Linked DNA regions of Armatimonas rosea. The protein of the gene in region 1 binds, or shares a complex with, the protein of each later gene. Links are inferred from orthologs where the notes say so. Each region holds a gene or a part of one and is shown on either strand. Other genes may lie near its edges.

What was found.
Region 2: HNQ39_RS13630 (region 1) and HNQ39_RS21345 share a complex: the UniProt entries of both Bacillus subtilis proteins name them as parts of the possible RNA degradosome complex. The link is inferred for Armatimonas rosea from one-to-one orthologs.

What each region holds. Positions count from the first base shown.
Region 1 is NZ_JACHGW010000002.1:1,238,967-1,247,016, forward strand. The notes cover bases 5,248-8,050. They hold HNQ39_RS13630 (ATP-dependent 6-phosphofructokinase), read right to left. Parts: upstream 7,265-8,050; coding sequence 6,230-7,264; downstream 5,248-6,229. Other genes in these bases: HNQ39_RS13625 (FAD-dependent oxidoreductase), read right to left, coding at 5,248-6,006; hpf (ribosome hibernation-promoting factor, HPF/YfiA family), read right to left, coding at 7,320-7,868; ispF (2-C-methyl-D-erythritol 2,4-cyclodiphosphate synthase), read right to left, coding at 7,927-8,050. Outside these bases: HNQ39_RS13605 (VWA domain-containing protein), read right to left, coding at 1-938; HNQ39_RS13610 (M61 family metallopeptidase), read right to left, coding at 1,131-2,588; ltaE (low-specificity L-threonine aldolase), read right to left, coding at 2,585-3,601; HNQ39_RS13620 (hypothetical protein), read right to left, coding at 3,676-4,275; more of HNQ39_RS13625, read right to left, coding at 4,276-5,247. UniProt on the Bacillus subtilis protein: Catalyzes the phosphorylation of D-fructose 6-phosphate to fructose 1,6-bisphosphate by ATP, the first committing step of glycolysis.
Region 2 is NZ_JACHGW010000004.1:386,730-392,407, reverse strand. Bases 2,624-5,678 are described here. They hold HNQ39_RS21345 (polyribonucleotide nucleotidyltransferase), read right to left. Parts: upstream 5,307-5,678; coding sequence 2,940-5,306; downstream 2,624-2,939. Other genes in these bases: rpsO (30S ribosomal protein S15), read right to left, coding at 5,454-5,678; HNQ39_RS21350 (outer membrane beta-barrel protein), read right to left, coding at 2,624-2,779. Also shown: HNQ39_RS21365 (RNA polymerase sigma factor), read right to left, coding at 1-86; HNQ39_RS30680 (DUF1559 family PulG-like putative transporter), read right to left, coding at 189-1,100; HNQ39_RS21355 (hypothetical protein), read left to right, coding at 1,284-2,255; more of HNQ39_RS21350, read right to left, coding at 2,252-2,623. UniProt on the Bacillus subtilis protein: Involved in mRNA degradation. Catalyzes the phosphorolysis of single-stranded polyribonucleotides processively in the 3'- to 5'-direction. Necessary for competence development in Bacillus subtilis.

The sequences.
Region 1 (8,050 bases):
GGCAGGCGGAGCTGGGAGGGAAAGGCATCGCCGATGGGGCCGGTGCGGCGCCCGGTCGCGGCGAGCTCTTGCTGAATCTGGGGGGAGAGGAGCCAGCGCTGGAGCTTGTCGAAGGCTTGGCGCTTGCTGGCGGGCTGTCCGTGCTCCACATAGCCCAGCGGAGCATCTGCGATCGCGACCCCGTCCGAGGGGTAGATCACGGTGAGCCTCTCCCGGCCTTGCGCGGCGAGCTTGGCACTGGCCTCGGTCGCCATCACCTCGTAGTTGAACATCGCATCGTAGTCGTCGTAGCGGCTCACAAAGAGCTCCGTCAGCCAGCCCGAGCTCCCCGACGACCGATTGACACCGCCGAGCAGGGAGGCGACATTTTTCTGTACCGTGGGCTTTTGCAGGTCCGTCTCGCTCAGCACCTGGGGCTTTCCGGCAAAGGCGGAGAGAAAGGCGAGGTAGGCGGCGGCACCGCTGTTGCTCTGGGTGGCGGAGGTCATTAAAAAACGAAGGCGACCCGCCTGGGCCGCCTTACGTATTTCCTCGGTCGAGACCGTCTTCTTATCGTTCCAGCCCAACCTCTGGGCCACACTCTCTTTCACCGCAAGCCCCACAGGGGACCAGTAGATGCTCTGTGCGTCTTTGACGCGCCTCTGGGTATCTCCCAGGCTGGTCCAGAGCGACTGCGCGGGCCAGACCGCATCGGCGTCGCCCCCGCCGCTCTCCAGCTGCCGCATGATCTCGACCGAGCCCTTGTACTCCAGCTGGATCGTGACCTGGTTCTCGCGTGCAAAGCGCTGCACGAGTGGCTCTAGGCTCTTGTTCTCGCTGCCTGCCACAATCCGCAGGCTCTCTTGGGGGGCAGTAACTTGCTGGCACCCCGTCAGCAGGCCTCCTGTCATCAGAAGGATCACGAACGCGCTTCGTGTTGGTTTTGTTTCTCTTATCATTGCCCCTATTGTCGGTCATAACCAAGAGGTTTATGTTAAGAGGGAGTTATGCCGGGGATTGGAAATCCCCGGCACAGAGAAAAGAGCGTCCCGAGGACGCGGGGATCCGTAGCTTCTCCGCGTCCTCGGGACGCTCCCTAATCCGTAGGCGGGGATTTCAACCCCCGCCGTAACCCCCGCCGTATTTGACGGCTAGCGTTTCTTCGCCAGCCAGAGCTTGCGCAGGCGCAGCTGCTCCTCGGAGGGCGTGGCGACCGAGCGAATCTCGCCCCGCTCGGCAAGCTCTAGGCCGACATAGGAGAGGGCTTGCTCGACCGGAAGCTCGCCGGGGGAGAGGACCAGCTTGTCGTAGAGCGGGCCAAACGACTCGCCGCCGGCGACGATCAGTTGCTTGCGAATCTCGTCCTCCACAAAGCCCGGCTGGTTGTTGCGGCACTTTTTCCAGAGCGCGAACTCGACATCGTCGAGGCTCCGCTTTCCGTTGGTCTTTGCCAGGAGCTCCAGGTCCAGGCAGAGCCCCACCACGAAGCCATCGTCGTAGTAGCTCAGCCCGAAGCCATTGCTATTGCCGCGCCCGTTGTTGGTCTCGCCGACACGGGCGCTGGACTCGTTGGGGGAGACGGTGAGGCGGGCGGGGGAGCGGCGCTGGCGGCGGACATTGCTGGCGATCTCGTTGTAGAGCTCTTGCTCGGGTGTCCAGCCAAAGCGGCCCAGGAGCATCGTGGAGAAGTAGTCGGTCGTGCCCTCCAGCCACCAGAGGGCCCCGGTCTTGGGGAGCTGGGTGTAGTCGAAGGGGCCGAGCACCTGGCTGCGGACGCGCTTGACATTCCAGAGGTGGAAGAACTCATGAGCTAGCAGGCTCGCCGTGCGCCGGGAGAACCCCGAGCCGAGGCTGATCTCCGTGCTGCTCAGGTGCTCCAGCCCCGAGCCCCCCATGCCCGCGCTTCGGACCGTGAAGTGCCAGACATACTTTCCGTAGGGAGCGCCGCCCATGAACTCCGTCTCGATCTTGGAGACTGTCTCACAGGTCTCGCGCAGGAGCTTCTTGTCGATCTTGTCTGCCGCGGCACCGCGTAGGGCGATGATGTGCTGCTTACCCGCGACCTTGTAGGTCTCCTCGTAGTAGCTCCCCAGGGTCACGGGGTTATCGGCGAGGGTATCGTAGGAGTCAGTTTTGTAGCTGGGGCCGTTGCCGTCCAGCCCGACAGCCACCTTCCAGTCCTTGGGCGTCTCCAGGGTCAGCTTACAGCGCTCTTGGGTGCGCCCGACCACGTAGAGGTAGGTTGTGGGTCCGCTGTAGTGCCCGATGCCGTTTTGAAACTCCAGCGGCGCGGAGTAACGGAGCGTCACTTGCTTTGTCCCTGCGCTTGGGATCTTCCAGGTATGGTCATCGACCGCTGTCACCTCAAGGGGCTTGTTGTCTCTATCTGTTGCGACAAGATCCTTGACCCGTGCGCCGTTGTTCTGGAGCATGTAGTGCCCCGGCGACCAGTTCGGCATCTGCACCAGAGTCTCGGCGGCGCGCGTGGGAATGGTCACGGTGATGGCGAGCTGGCTGGTGTCGGGCTGGGGCTGGACCCTGTAGCCAATCTCGGCGTGGGCTTGGCTGGCTGCGGCGAGTACCAGCACGAGAGCGAGCGAGTTTTTCATGCAAAATAGTCCTTGATAGCGTTGATAAAGCGTGCGATTCCCTCGGCATCGACATCGAGGTGGGTGACAAAGCGGGACTCGGGGGTGATGAGCGCCAGCAGGCCGCGCTCATTGAGGAAAGCTTGGAGGGGGGCGCAGTGCTCGTCGGGGAAGCGGGCGAAGACCATGTTGGTGGCGTGGCCCAGCACGGTCACGTGGGGAGTGTCGGCGAGCCCCGCCGCGAGCCGCGCCGCGTTGGTGTGGTCGTCGGCGAGGCGCTCTATATGGTGCTCCAGCGCATAGAGCCCGGCAGCGGCGAGAAACCCCGACTGGCGCATCCCGCCGCCCAGCACTTTCCGCCAGCGGTAGGCTTTTTCAATCAGCGGCTTGGAGCCCACCAGCACCGAGCCCACGGGGGCACCGAGCCCCTTGGAGAGGCAGATCGAGACCGAGTCAAAGCCCTCACAAGCCTCCGCGAGCGTGCTGCCCTGCGCGACCACGGCATTGAAGACCCGTGCGCCGTCGAGGTGCGTCGCCAGTCCGCGGTGGTGCGCCAGCTCGGTCGCCGCTTGCAGGTAGCCACGGGGGAGCACTTGGCCGTTGAAGGTGTTCTCCAGCGCCAGGAGCCTTGTGCGGGCGAAGTGCGCGCCCAGACCTGGCCCATAGTGCTTGATCGCCGCAGCGAGCTTCTCCAGCGGGAGCGAGCCATCGGGCTCATTCTCAATCGGCTGGGGGACAATCGAGCCCAGCACCGCCGCGCCACCGCCCTCGTACTTGTAGGTATGGGCGAGCTGCCCGACAAGGTACTCATCGCCGCGCTCACAGTGCGCCATCAGGGCCGCGAGGTTGCTCTGGGTTCCGGTCGGCAGAAACAGCCCGGCTTCTTTTCCCGCGGAGAGCGCCAGCGCGTCTTGTAGCTCCAAGACGGTAGGATCGTCGCCCCATACATCGTCCCCGACCTCGGCACGGAGCATCGCCTCGCGCATCGCCGGGGTGGGGCGGGTTACCGTATCGCTTCGTAGATCAACTGTCATGGAGGGTTATTTCTGGAGCTGAAGGGCAATATCCTGGTTGAGTGTGTAAAGCTCTGCGACTCGTCACGATGTCATTAATCCGTGGCAGAGGCTCCAACCCACCATCCATTACCATCATTAGAAACTAGTGTCCAGAGAAATGCGCCCCACCACTCGTTGCCGGAATCGAAGTAGTTGGACCAGTCAGTAGACCATTTCCGAATGGTAAACTCGGAGAGGTCACTGAACAACCGTGTCAATGTTTGTGAACAAATCGTATTTGCTTCCTCAGCACTCTGGCAACGAATGCTGTAGGGAGGTTCCAGAAACGCATAGGTGTATTCGCGGATAAAGTCGTCTATGCTGACAAGCTCTGATGTTCCCTTGTTATTGTATTTGATGGAATAACGACTGTCTGGACCGAGTATGTTCGGATCAATTGGGTATGGAAAACTGCCTGGGTCAGTGAATATTTTGTGCCTCAGGTTGGTGAAATACTCCTCGTTTCGCTTGAAACGTTCCTCCATGCCTTGAAGGGCAACTTGCTTGTGTACGGTCTCGTCCTCTCTCGTGTTGGGAGGTGTTGCAAAGAGAAAACACTCGACAACGATCCCAACGCGATCCGCGAGATCTCTGAGATAGTCACCGTGGTGTCCGGTCCCGAATGAGTCTGTAAGGAGGGGGAAGGTGCTCATTCACGGGGCCAGGATTTCGTCCCAGCGGAGCATCACCCCCTGGGCCTTGAGGCGGGCTTGGAACTCGGCGAGGAGTGCGGGGGAGTCGTGGACGGCGCTGGGGTCGCGCAGGTTTTTCTCCAGACAGAAGGCGGCCAGGGAGCCGGCGATCTCTCCGGCGAGGAACTCCGTGGGGTGCATCCGCGCCGATGCGAGGGCGAGGCGGCTAGCACCGAAGTTCTTGGCGGCGGGGAGGATATTGGTCGGCCCCGATGCCGGGAGAAACGCTCCGAGCGGGAGATGGTAGGGGAGCGCGACGGAGAGCAAGGGGGGCTCGCCCTTGCTGGGGTGGATGTCCATGGCGTAGAGCGCGCAGCCGACCGTGTCGGGGAAGACCGTGCCCCACTTGGCGGCGGGATCGGGGGAGCGCAGGTGGTTCTGGGTGAGAGTCGTGCGGGCTTGCAGGCGGCGCGACTCGCGGATATAGGGGTGGATCGCCCAGCCGTCGGCGGGCACCTGCATTTCTGGGTAGCCGAGCTTGGTGGGGTCTTCGTCACGGGGGCACTCGGTCTGGAGCCAGTAGGCAAAGCCCTTGGCAAAGTTTAGGCCACGCTCTAAAATCCGCACTTGCTCGTCCACGGGCTTGTCGAGATAGCTCTCCTCGTGGAAGTCGTTGCCGCGCCAGTTGATAAGCGCGAGGTCCCCGACCGGTGAGGTCTTGCCCATGAAGCTCGATGCGGCGATCAGGCGGCGGTAGGTCCAGAAGGGCAAGTAGCCGCGGCCGTTTGCCTCGACTCGTCCCAGGACTTTATAGCGCACCGAGTAGGGCTCGGCCTTGTCGCGGTAGATGTAGTCGAGGGTGTACTCGCCCAAGGACTTGAAGTAGTCGTACTCGGCGGGTTTTTCGAGGATCGGGCCGGGGGCGGCTTGCCAGTCCATCAAGAAGCAGTAGGTGAAGCTCTGCACCCAGCTCGGGTTGGCGGTCTCGGGCGCGAGCGACTCTCCAAACTCGGCGAGAGATTCCTGGCCCAGGCGAAACGGGGAGCCCGCCAGCGCGAGCGCGGCACCGTCCTCGGTGGCATCGAGCAGGAACTGGCAGCCGACACGGGTGATCTTGCCCGTCTCCAGATCGGCGAGATCGGCGTAGTTGATGCGCTCCTGCCCGGAGTAGCGTGTCACGGAGCGGAGCTGGTGGCGCATGAGAATGCGGCGGATCGTGCCGGATTTTTCGTAGGGGGCGAGGCGGTCTCGGATCGCCTTCTCCCAGACCGTGGGCAGGCCGGAGACGCGGCTGACCCAGCAGTCGCCGATGTTCTTGCCCGCGCCGCGCTTGACACCGGGCTGGGCGTTGTAGTAGTCGCGGACAGCCTGGCGGAGGGCGCGGTAGGTCTTGGTGGAGGGGCCGGGCTCTTTCTCGACATGGCTGTTCTCATCGGGGACGGGCACGAGCTGGCTGGTGAGCTGCCCGCCCAGCATCCGGGTGGGCTCGACCAGCACCACCGAGAAGCCCCGCTTGGCGGCGGCCTCCGCGGCCGCGACTCCACCCAGTCCCCCCCCGACAACAAGCACCTCGCAGCTCAGGCTCACATCGGAGGGCGCGACCGCGACCGTGACCGCGCGTCGCTTCTCGATATCCAGGACGCGGGTGAGCTCAAAGGGAGCGGGAACCGTGGGGGCTTGGGCGTGGGCTTCAGGCATGGCTAGGCTCAGGAAGGCAAGGAGGGCGAGGGACGGGACGGCTGAGAGGCGCATGGAATTCTCTCGCTCCCCTTTGTATCGCTCCCATGAACGGGGGCGTCTCGCCCCCATGGAAGGGGGCGTCTTGCTGTCCTCGTGCCTCGGACACAAAGGGCGCTTCGCGCCCATGGGCGAAGCCCTTCGTGTCGGAGCCTGCGACGACAGCGAGACGCCCCCCTCCAACGGGGGCGATTAACCCTCCAACGGGGGCGATACAAACGGGGACGATCTAAACGAACTACTTAAAGGTCGTCTTCATCAGCTCGACAAGCTGCGGCGGGACAACCTTGAGCACGGAGGTGGCGCCGACAATATCGACTCCCTTGACCTCGGTGCCGACCAGTGCGGCCATCTGGCCGAACTGCTTGTCGCGCACCAGCTCGGCGGCCTTGATCCCGACACGCATGCCCAGCACACGGTCGAAGAGGGTGGGGGCACCTCCGCGGTGGACATGGCCGACCACGGCGTGGCGGCTCTCCCAGCCGGTCTTCTCGGTGATCGTGCTGGCGACAAACTCACCCACACTGCGGTCCGAAAGCTTGACATGGCCGAAGTCATCGACCGCCTTCTCCTCGCCGGAGAGCGCAGGGAGCTCGGTGCCCTCGGAGCAGACCACGAGGCCGTACTTCTTGCCACGAGCGCGGACCGCGTTGAGGTGGGCTACCATCGCATCGACATCGAGCGGCTCCTCAGGAAGGGTCACCCAGTCTGCGCCACCGGCCACACCGACATACCAGGCCACCCAGCCTGCGTGGCGGCCCATCACCTCGAGCACCATCACACGGCGGTGCGAGCGCGCGGTGTCGCGCAGGCGGTCGATGGCATCGAGGCCCACGGCAGCGGCGGTGTCGAACCCGAAGGTGAAGTCCGTGCCGGAGAGGTCGTTGTCCATGGTCTTGGGCACGCCGACTGTTGGGACCCCGTACTGGGAGTAGAGCTTCGCGGCAACCCCGAGCGTGTCCTCACCCCCCAGGGCGACGATGGCATCGAACTTGGCCTCTTTGATATTGCTTAGGACCGCTTCCAGGTCCTTCTCACCGCCCTTTTTGAAGGGGTTGGTGCGCGACGAGCCGAGCATGGTGCCGCCCTGGTAGATAATCTCCTCGACATCGCTGAGGCCCAAGGGGCGGTAGATTCCCTTGACTAGCCCGCGCCAGCCCTCTTCGATCCCGACAAACTCGAAACCGAAGTCCATGCCACGGTAGACCACGCCCCGGATCGCCGGGTTCAGGCCGGGACAGTCGCCCCCGCCCGTCAAAATTCCAACTTTCACAATCAAGCTCCCCGAAAAACGGCCCCGGAGAGTCTTCCGGGGCCGCTTCGTTTTGTTATCGTTCGGGCTCTAGGATACCGTAATTTCCATCGGCTCGTCTATAGAGGACGCTTACTTGATTTGTGTCCGCGTTCTCAAAGACAAAGAAATCGTGGGAGAGGAGCTCCATCTGGGCGACCGCCTCAAGCTCTGTGAGAGGTTTAATCGCAAATCGCTTGCGTCGCAGAACTTTACCTTCGTCGGTGTCCTCAGGCTCGTCGGTGTCGTCGCCCACAGCCATGCGACGGGGAGAGTCGTGGTCGTGGTGGGCGCCGCGGTGGTGCCACTTGTGACGCTCCTTGTACTTGGACATGCGGCGCTCGAGCTTGTCTACCACACGATCGATCGCGACATACATGTCCTCGGCGCGATCTTCTCCCCGGAGTAGGATTCCATCGCCTTCGAGCTGGACCTCCACACGGTGCTCTTTCCCCGAGATACTCTGGGTGACCGTCGCCGCATGGAGCGCTGCGAAGTGCTTGGAGAGCTTGTTGACTTTCTTGTCTGCGTAGGCCCGCAGAGCATCAGTAATGACGACTCCTTTGCCGCGTACCTGAACTTGCATAGTGAATAACCTCCACGAATAAGTTTCGGTTAAGAAGGCGAAAAATCCTCCTGGTAACTTAGTGAGACTCTGCACACAGCAGGGCGACCGCGTGGGCGCAGATCCCCTCGCGGCGGCCCACAAAGCCCAGGCCCTCGTTGGTGGTCGCCTTGATCCCGACCGCATCGACCGAGACCTCCAGA
Region 2 (5,678 bases), on another replicon or contig:
TAGCGGATATAGAGGGCCGTGAACGCATCGGGATCGCCGCGGCGGATCGCGTCATCGTCGGGCTCGGGCAGGTCCTGTATATCCATAGAGTGGTGCTCTAGTAGTAGCACACTCCCTGGGAAAAGTTGGGGGAGAAGCAGAAAAAGTGAAAAACAAAGGGCGACTACACTGTCGCCGATCGTGTGGGGTTAGTTGAGAAAGAACGTCCCAGAGTAGCCGAGCATGTTACCGCCGGGCTGGGGCTCGTTGGTTCCCTCGACTATAGTAGCGCCGCCGTTGTTGATCGCGCTGGTGCGGACGACATTGGCAGGGGGGAAGTAGATCGTCGCGGGGATGCCGGTCGGTCCCGTGGTCACCTTGGCCCACTTTGCGTGGCCGTCGGCGTAGAGGAAGTTGCCGCCGCCGGAGTGCCGGGTGACATCGGTGAGGCTGACCTGGTCCATCACCACACTGGTCACCGGCTGGGTGGCCGGGACCACATTGAGGGTCGTGGGGATGGCGGCGGGCGCGGTTCCACTGGTGTAGGAGATCGCACGCACCACCGCATGGCCGACACCGAGGCGGAGCGGGGATGCTGCCCCTACCATCGCACCGGAGGCGCTGCTACTCTCACTCATCACGATGGTCTGCGCGACCGCCGTAAACGTGGCCTGGGACTGGGCGACAGCGAGGTCGTTGTAGAGGTAGGAGATCGCGGCGGAGGTGGTCGAGGCGCGCACCGATGCCGACGGGCAGACGACGATCTGGTTGTTCTTCATGTAGGGGGAGAGGAGGCCAGCTGCGGTGGTGCCGGCGGGGACGATGGCGGTGGAGACATTGGTCCCCCCGATCAAGTCCACGGCCCAGTTGGTCGCCACGGTAGCCGCCCCGACGGTGGTCGAGCCCACGGCAAGAGGCATGGCCTCGTCGTAGTCCTGGATGTACTGCATAAACGCAAGCCCGATCTGCTTCTGGTTGGAGAGGCAGCTCGTGGCGCGCGCTTTCTCACGTGCCTGGGCAAAGACGGGGAAGAGGATCGCTGCAAGGATTGCAATGATCGCAATAACAACAAGAAGCTCGATCAACGTAAAGCCGCGAGGACGGCGAACAGCCAAATTCATGATAGGAGTTTCCTATGTGAAGCAAAAAGGTACGCGTGAAGAGGCGTGGTAGGTTTCGAGAGGAGGTCCCCGTGGAGAATTCGTTGGGGATGTGTGCAATATATCATACTGTCTTAATATGACGCTACGTTTATTTTCTCTAGGGAAAGCCAGGAGTCGGTAGAATAGGAGAGACTGTAGGCCATGATGACCCTAACCAAACCCCGCCGTCTTCCCGTCTTTGCCACGCTTGCCGTCGCCATCTTGGTGGTGGAGGGGATTGTCGCACACTCTGCGGCGCTCTCGCACACGCGCTTGGTTCCCTATGCCGTGCTCGCCGATCTGGTTCTGGTGCTCCCACTGGTCTTCTATGCGCTCGTGCTACGCCCCGAGAAGCGCGCTCTCCTAGAGGCTGCGCCGGTTGCCACGACCGGCTCGCTGGTGGCGGCGGTCTTACTGGCGCGTGCGCCGCACCTGGGACCGGTGGTGCTCTGGGTGGGGATTGCGGCCGAGGTTGCGGTCTTTGCTCTCCTCTGGCAGAAACTCAGCGCAGCGGCGCGGCGCTTCAAGACGGCGGGCGGGATCGACGATCCTCTCTTACGCCTGGAGGCAATCCCGGAGCGCTGGCTTCGGATCGTGGGGCTGGAGCTGGTGGTGGGGTACTACGCGCTGGTCGGGCCGCGGGTTCGTCGCACCCTGGCGGCAAGCGAGTTTTCCTACACGGAGAAAAGCGGTCTCGGGGGGCTACTCTTTGCCTTGGGCTTTGTCACGGTGGTGGAGGGGCTGGTGGTGCACTTCCTGCTGCGGCAGTGGCGTCCCGCAGCAGGCTGGGTCTTCAGTGGACTCCATGCCTACACGCTCGTCTGGCTGGCCGCCGCGTACCAAGCAGCCCGCCTGCGCCCCGTGGTCGTGACCGCAAACAGCCTCGTCTTTCGCTACAGCCTACTCTGGACCGCGGAGATTCCCCGTGCCCAGCTCGCCTCCGTCGCGCCGATCAAGGCAATGCCCGACGACAAAACCGTGCTTCGGGCAGCCTTCGGCGACGAGCCCAAGCTCCTGTTGACCTTCTCAGAGCCCGTCGCGGTGAAAGGGCTGCTGGGTAAGCAGAAGCAGATTACCCAGCTCGCGCTCTTTGTGGATGCGCCGGAGAGGCTTCTCGCGGCGCTGGAAACCTAGAACCGAACCCCGACCCGCATACCAAACCCGCTCTGGTTGTTGCCCTTGATCCGGGCCACGGCGGTGTAGTCGGCCTCAACAAACATCGAGTTCACCTGGTAGCCGAGCCCGATCTTCCCTCCCGGGCCGTAGCCGGTCGTGCTGGTGGTGCCATCGGAGAAGTGGCGCTGGTAGATGCCGACACCAAGTGTCTCATAGAGCCCCTTAGCATTCACCGGGAGAACGTGTGCCCGTAGCAGGACACCAAAGCCCTGCATCCACTGCGTGGTCGTGACGGCAGAGGTCCCCGTGCCGGTGGTCAGCTTGCGCCGCGTGGTGTCGAGATAGTAGGTCGTGGAGACGGGCAGCCCTAGGCTGAGAGCCTTGAGCCGCGGCTGGTAGGTAAAGCTCGTGTTGGAGTAGCGGTCGCCGGCCTTGCCTCCCGGGAAAAAGGAGCCCGCGCTCGCACTGAAGCGGGGATTGGACTGGGCGGAGACCGGAAGAGCAAGAGCGCCAAGCAGCGCGGCGCAGAGGAGCGATTTCATAGGAAAATAATACCCCCTCTCGGTCGGTTTGGCGAGAGGGGGCAAAAATAACAGAAATGCCCTCCTCCCAAGGTCGGGGAGGAGGGCGCAGGCCCCTTCAGGGGTCTTGCCGACCACCCAGAGGGTACCCGGCGGGCCGCTTTAGCCGCCCGTGTTACGATCAGCGGCGGGGGCGGAAGCGAGCCTTCGGGAGATCGTCGCCGTCTTCCTCCACCGGCTCGACCACAGGGTCGAGGGCAGGAGACGCCGAAGTGACGTCCTCACGGCGCGGGCCACGGTCACGGTCGCCGCCGGAGCGGGGGCCACGGTCGCGGTCGCCGCCACGGAAGCCACCACGGTCTCCACCGCGATCGCCGCCGCGTCCACCGCGGTCGCCGCCACGATCACCACCGGGGCGTGGGCCACGGGGCGGTCGGCCCGGCTCGGGGTTGGCGGGGTCGAACGGGGTGTCCAGATCGCGTGCGGTTGCATTCACACGGCCCTGGCTGTCGATCTCGGTGATGCGCACCCGGATCGTGTCGCCGATCTTGAGGTTCTCCTCGGGGCGGCTCGGGGGCGGGTCGGAGAGCTGGCTCACGTGCACGAGCGCGTCCTTGCCACCCGGTAGCGCGACAAACGCACCGAACTGGAGGAAGCGCACCACCTCACCGTCGTAGATCTCGCCGGGGCTGAGGGTCTTGGTCATCCCCTCGATAATGGCGCGCGCCGCATCGCCGGAGATACCGTCGGTGGCGGTGATGTGCACCAGGCCGCTCTGCTCGATATCGATCTTGGCACCCGTGTCGGCGGTGATCTTCTTGATGGTCTTGCCACCCGGTCCGATAATCATGCCGATCTGCTCGGGGTCGATCTGCACGGTGATGATCCGCGGCGCGTACTGGCTTGCCGTGGTGCGGGACTCGGGGATCGCCTCGGTGATCTTATTGAGGATGTAGAGGCGCGCGACACGGGCCTGCTCAAAGGCATCGACAAAGACCGGGCGCGGGATGCCCTGGATCTTGGTGTCGAGCTGGAGGGCCGTGATGCCATCGGCGGTTCCGGCGACCTTGAAGTCCATGTCGCCGGAGAAGTCCTCCATGCCCTGGATATCGGTCAGAACCGCGAACTTATCGCCCTCGTTGATCAGGCCCATCGCGATTCCCGCGACAGGTGCCTTGATCGGGACACCGGCATCCATCAGCGCCAGGGTCGAGCCACAGGTCGAGGCCATCGACGTCGAGCCATTGGACTCCATGACATCGGAGGTCAGGAGCATGGTGTAGGGCCAGTCCTTCGCCTCGGGGAGGACGGGAACCAGGGCGCGCTCGGCGAGGGCGCCGTGGCCGATCTCACGCCGACCGGGGCCACGTAGGGAGCGGGCCTCACCCACGGAGTAGGGCGGGAAGTTGTAGAAGTGCATGTACTTCTTCTCGCCGTCTTCTTCGAGCGTATCCACCATCTGGGCATCGCCGGGCGAGCCAAGGGTCAGGGCGGTGAGCACCTGGGTCTGGCCGCGGGTGAAGAGGCCCGTTCCATGGACACGGGGCAGGAGACCCACTTCGCAGTCGATCTGGCGGATATCGGTGGTACCACGGCCATCGGGGCGCTTGCCCTCGGTGATGATCAGGTCGCGCAGCTGCTCCTTGACCACCTTATCGGCGAGCTCCTTCAGGTCGGCGATCTTGTCGGGGAACTCGGGGGTGAGCTTCTCGACCACGCCGTTGATCAGCAGGGTCAGACCCGCCTCACGGCTCGCCTTGTCGGGGTCCTGCAGGCCGGCACGCAGCTCGGCGGAGAAGCGCTCACGGATGACATCAAGGATCTCCTTGTTGTACTCGTGGAGCTTGATCTCGCGCTTGGGCTTGCCCGCAAGCTCGCGCAGCTTCTCAATGGCGGCACACTGGGTCTTGATGACCTCATGGGCCACATCGAAGGCCTCGAGCATCTTGGCCTCGGAGACCATGTTGGCACCGGCCTCGACCATCAGGATGGCCTGCGCGGTTCCGGCAACCACCAGGTCCAGATCACTGGTTGCAATGGCGTCCTGGCTCGGGTTGATCAGAAACCCACCGTCGGCGTCCATTCCCACGCGCACACAGCCAATCGGCCCGGCCCAGGGGATATCGGAGACATGGAGCGCTGCCGATGCGCCCAAAACGGCGTAGACATCGGGGAGGTTCTCCATCTCGACGGAGAGAGGCATGACGATCACCTGGGTCTCGTTGCGCATGTTCTTGTCGAACAGGGGGCGCAGGGGACGGTCGATCAGGCGGCAGGTGAGGATGGCTTTCTCGGAGGGGCGACCGCCGCGCTTGACAAAGCCACCGGGGATCTTACCGACTGCATACTTCCGTTCTTCGAAGTCGCAGGTGAGGGGGAAGAAGTCGATGCCACTCTTGGGATCGTTGCCCATGGTGGCGGTTGCGAGGACATAGGTATCGCCAATTTTGACGACGACGGAGCCATTGGCCTGCTTGGCCAGCTTTCCCGTCTCGATGGAGACCACGCGCCCGTCGGGGAGCGTGAACTCTACAGACTGCACTGACATAAATTTATTACTCTTTTCTTACAACGCAATAACGCTAGATTTGCCCGATGAGGGGCGGTAGGTGCCCAATAAGGGCAGGAATGCACAAAGGGCGCGCCGCATGTCTCTCGCGGTGCGCCCTCTATGCTCGGGTCGCTCTCGCGGCCCTTAAATTTTTGTGCGGATTCCGAGTCGCTGGCAGAGGCTGCGGTAGCGCTCGATATCGGTCTTGGCAAGATAGGCCAGCATTCGCTTGCGGCGGCCAATCAGCAGGAACATTCCACGGCGGGAGTGGTGGTCTTTCTTGTTGACCTTCAGGTGCTCGGTCAGCTGCGTGATACGCGCCGACATCAGGGCAATCTGAACCTCAGGAGAGCCGGTGTCGCTCTCGTG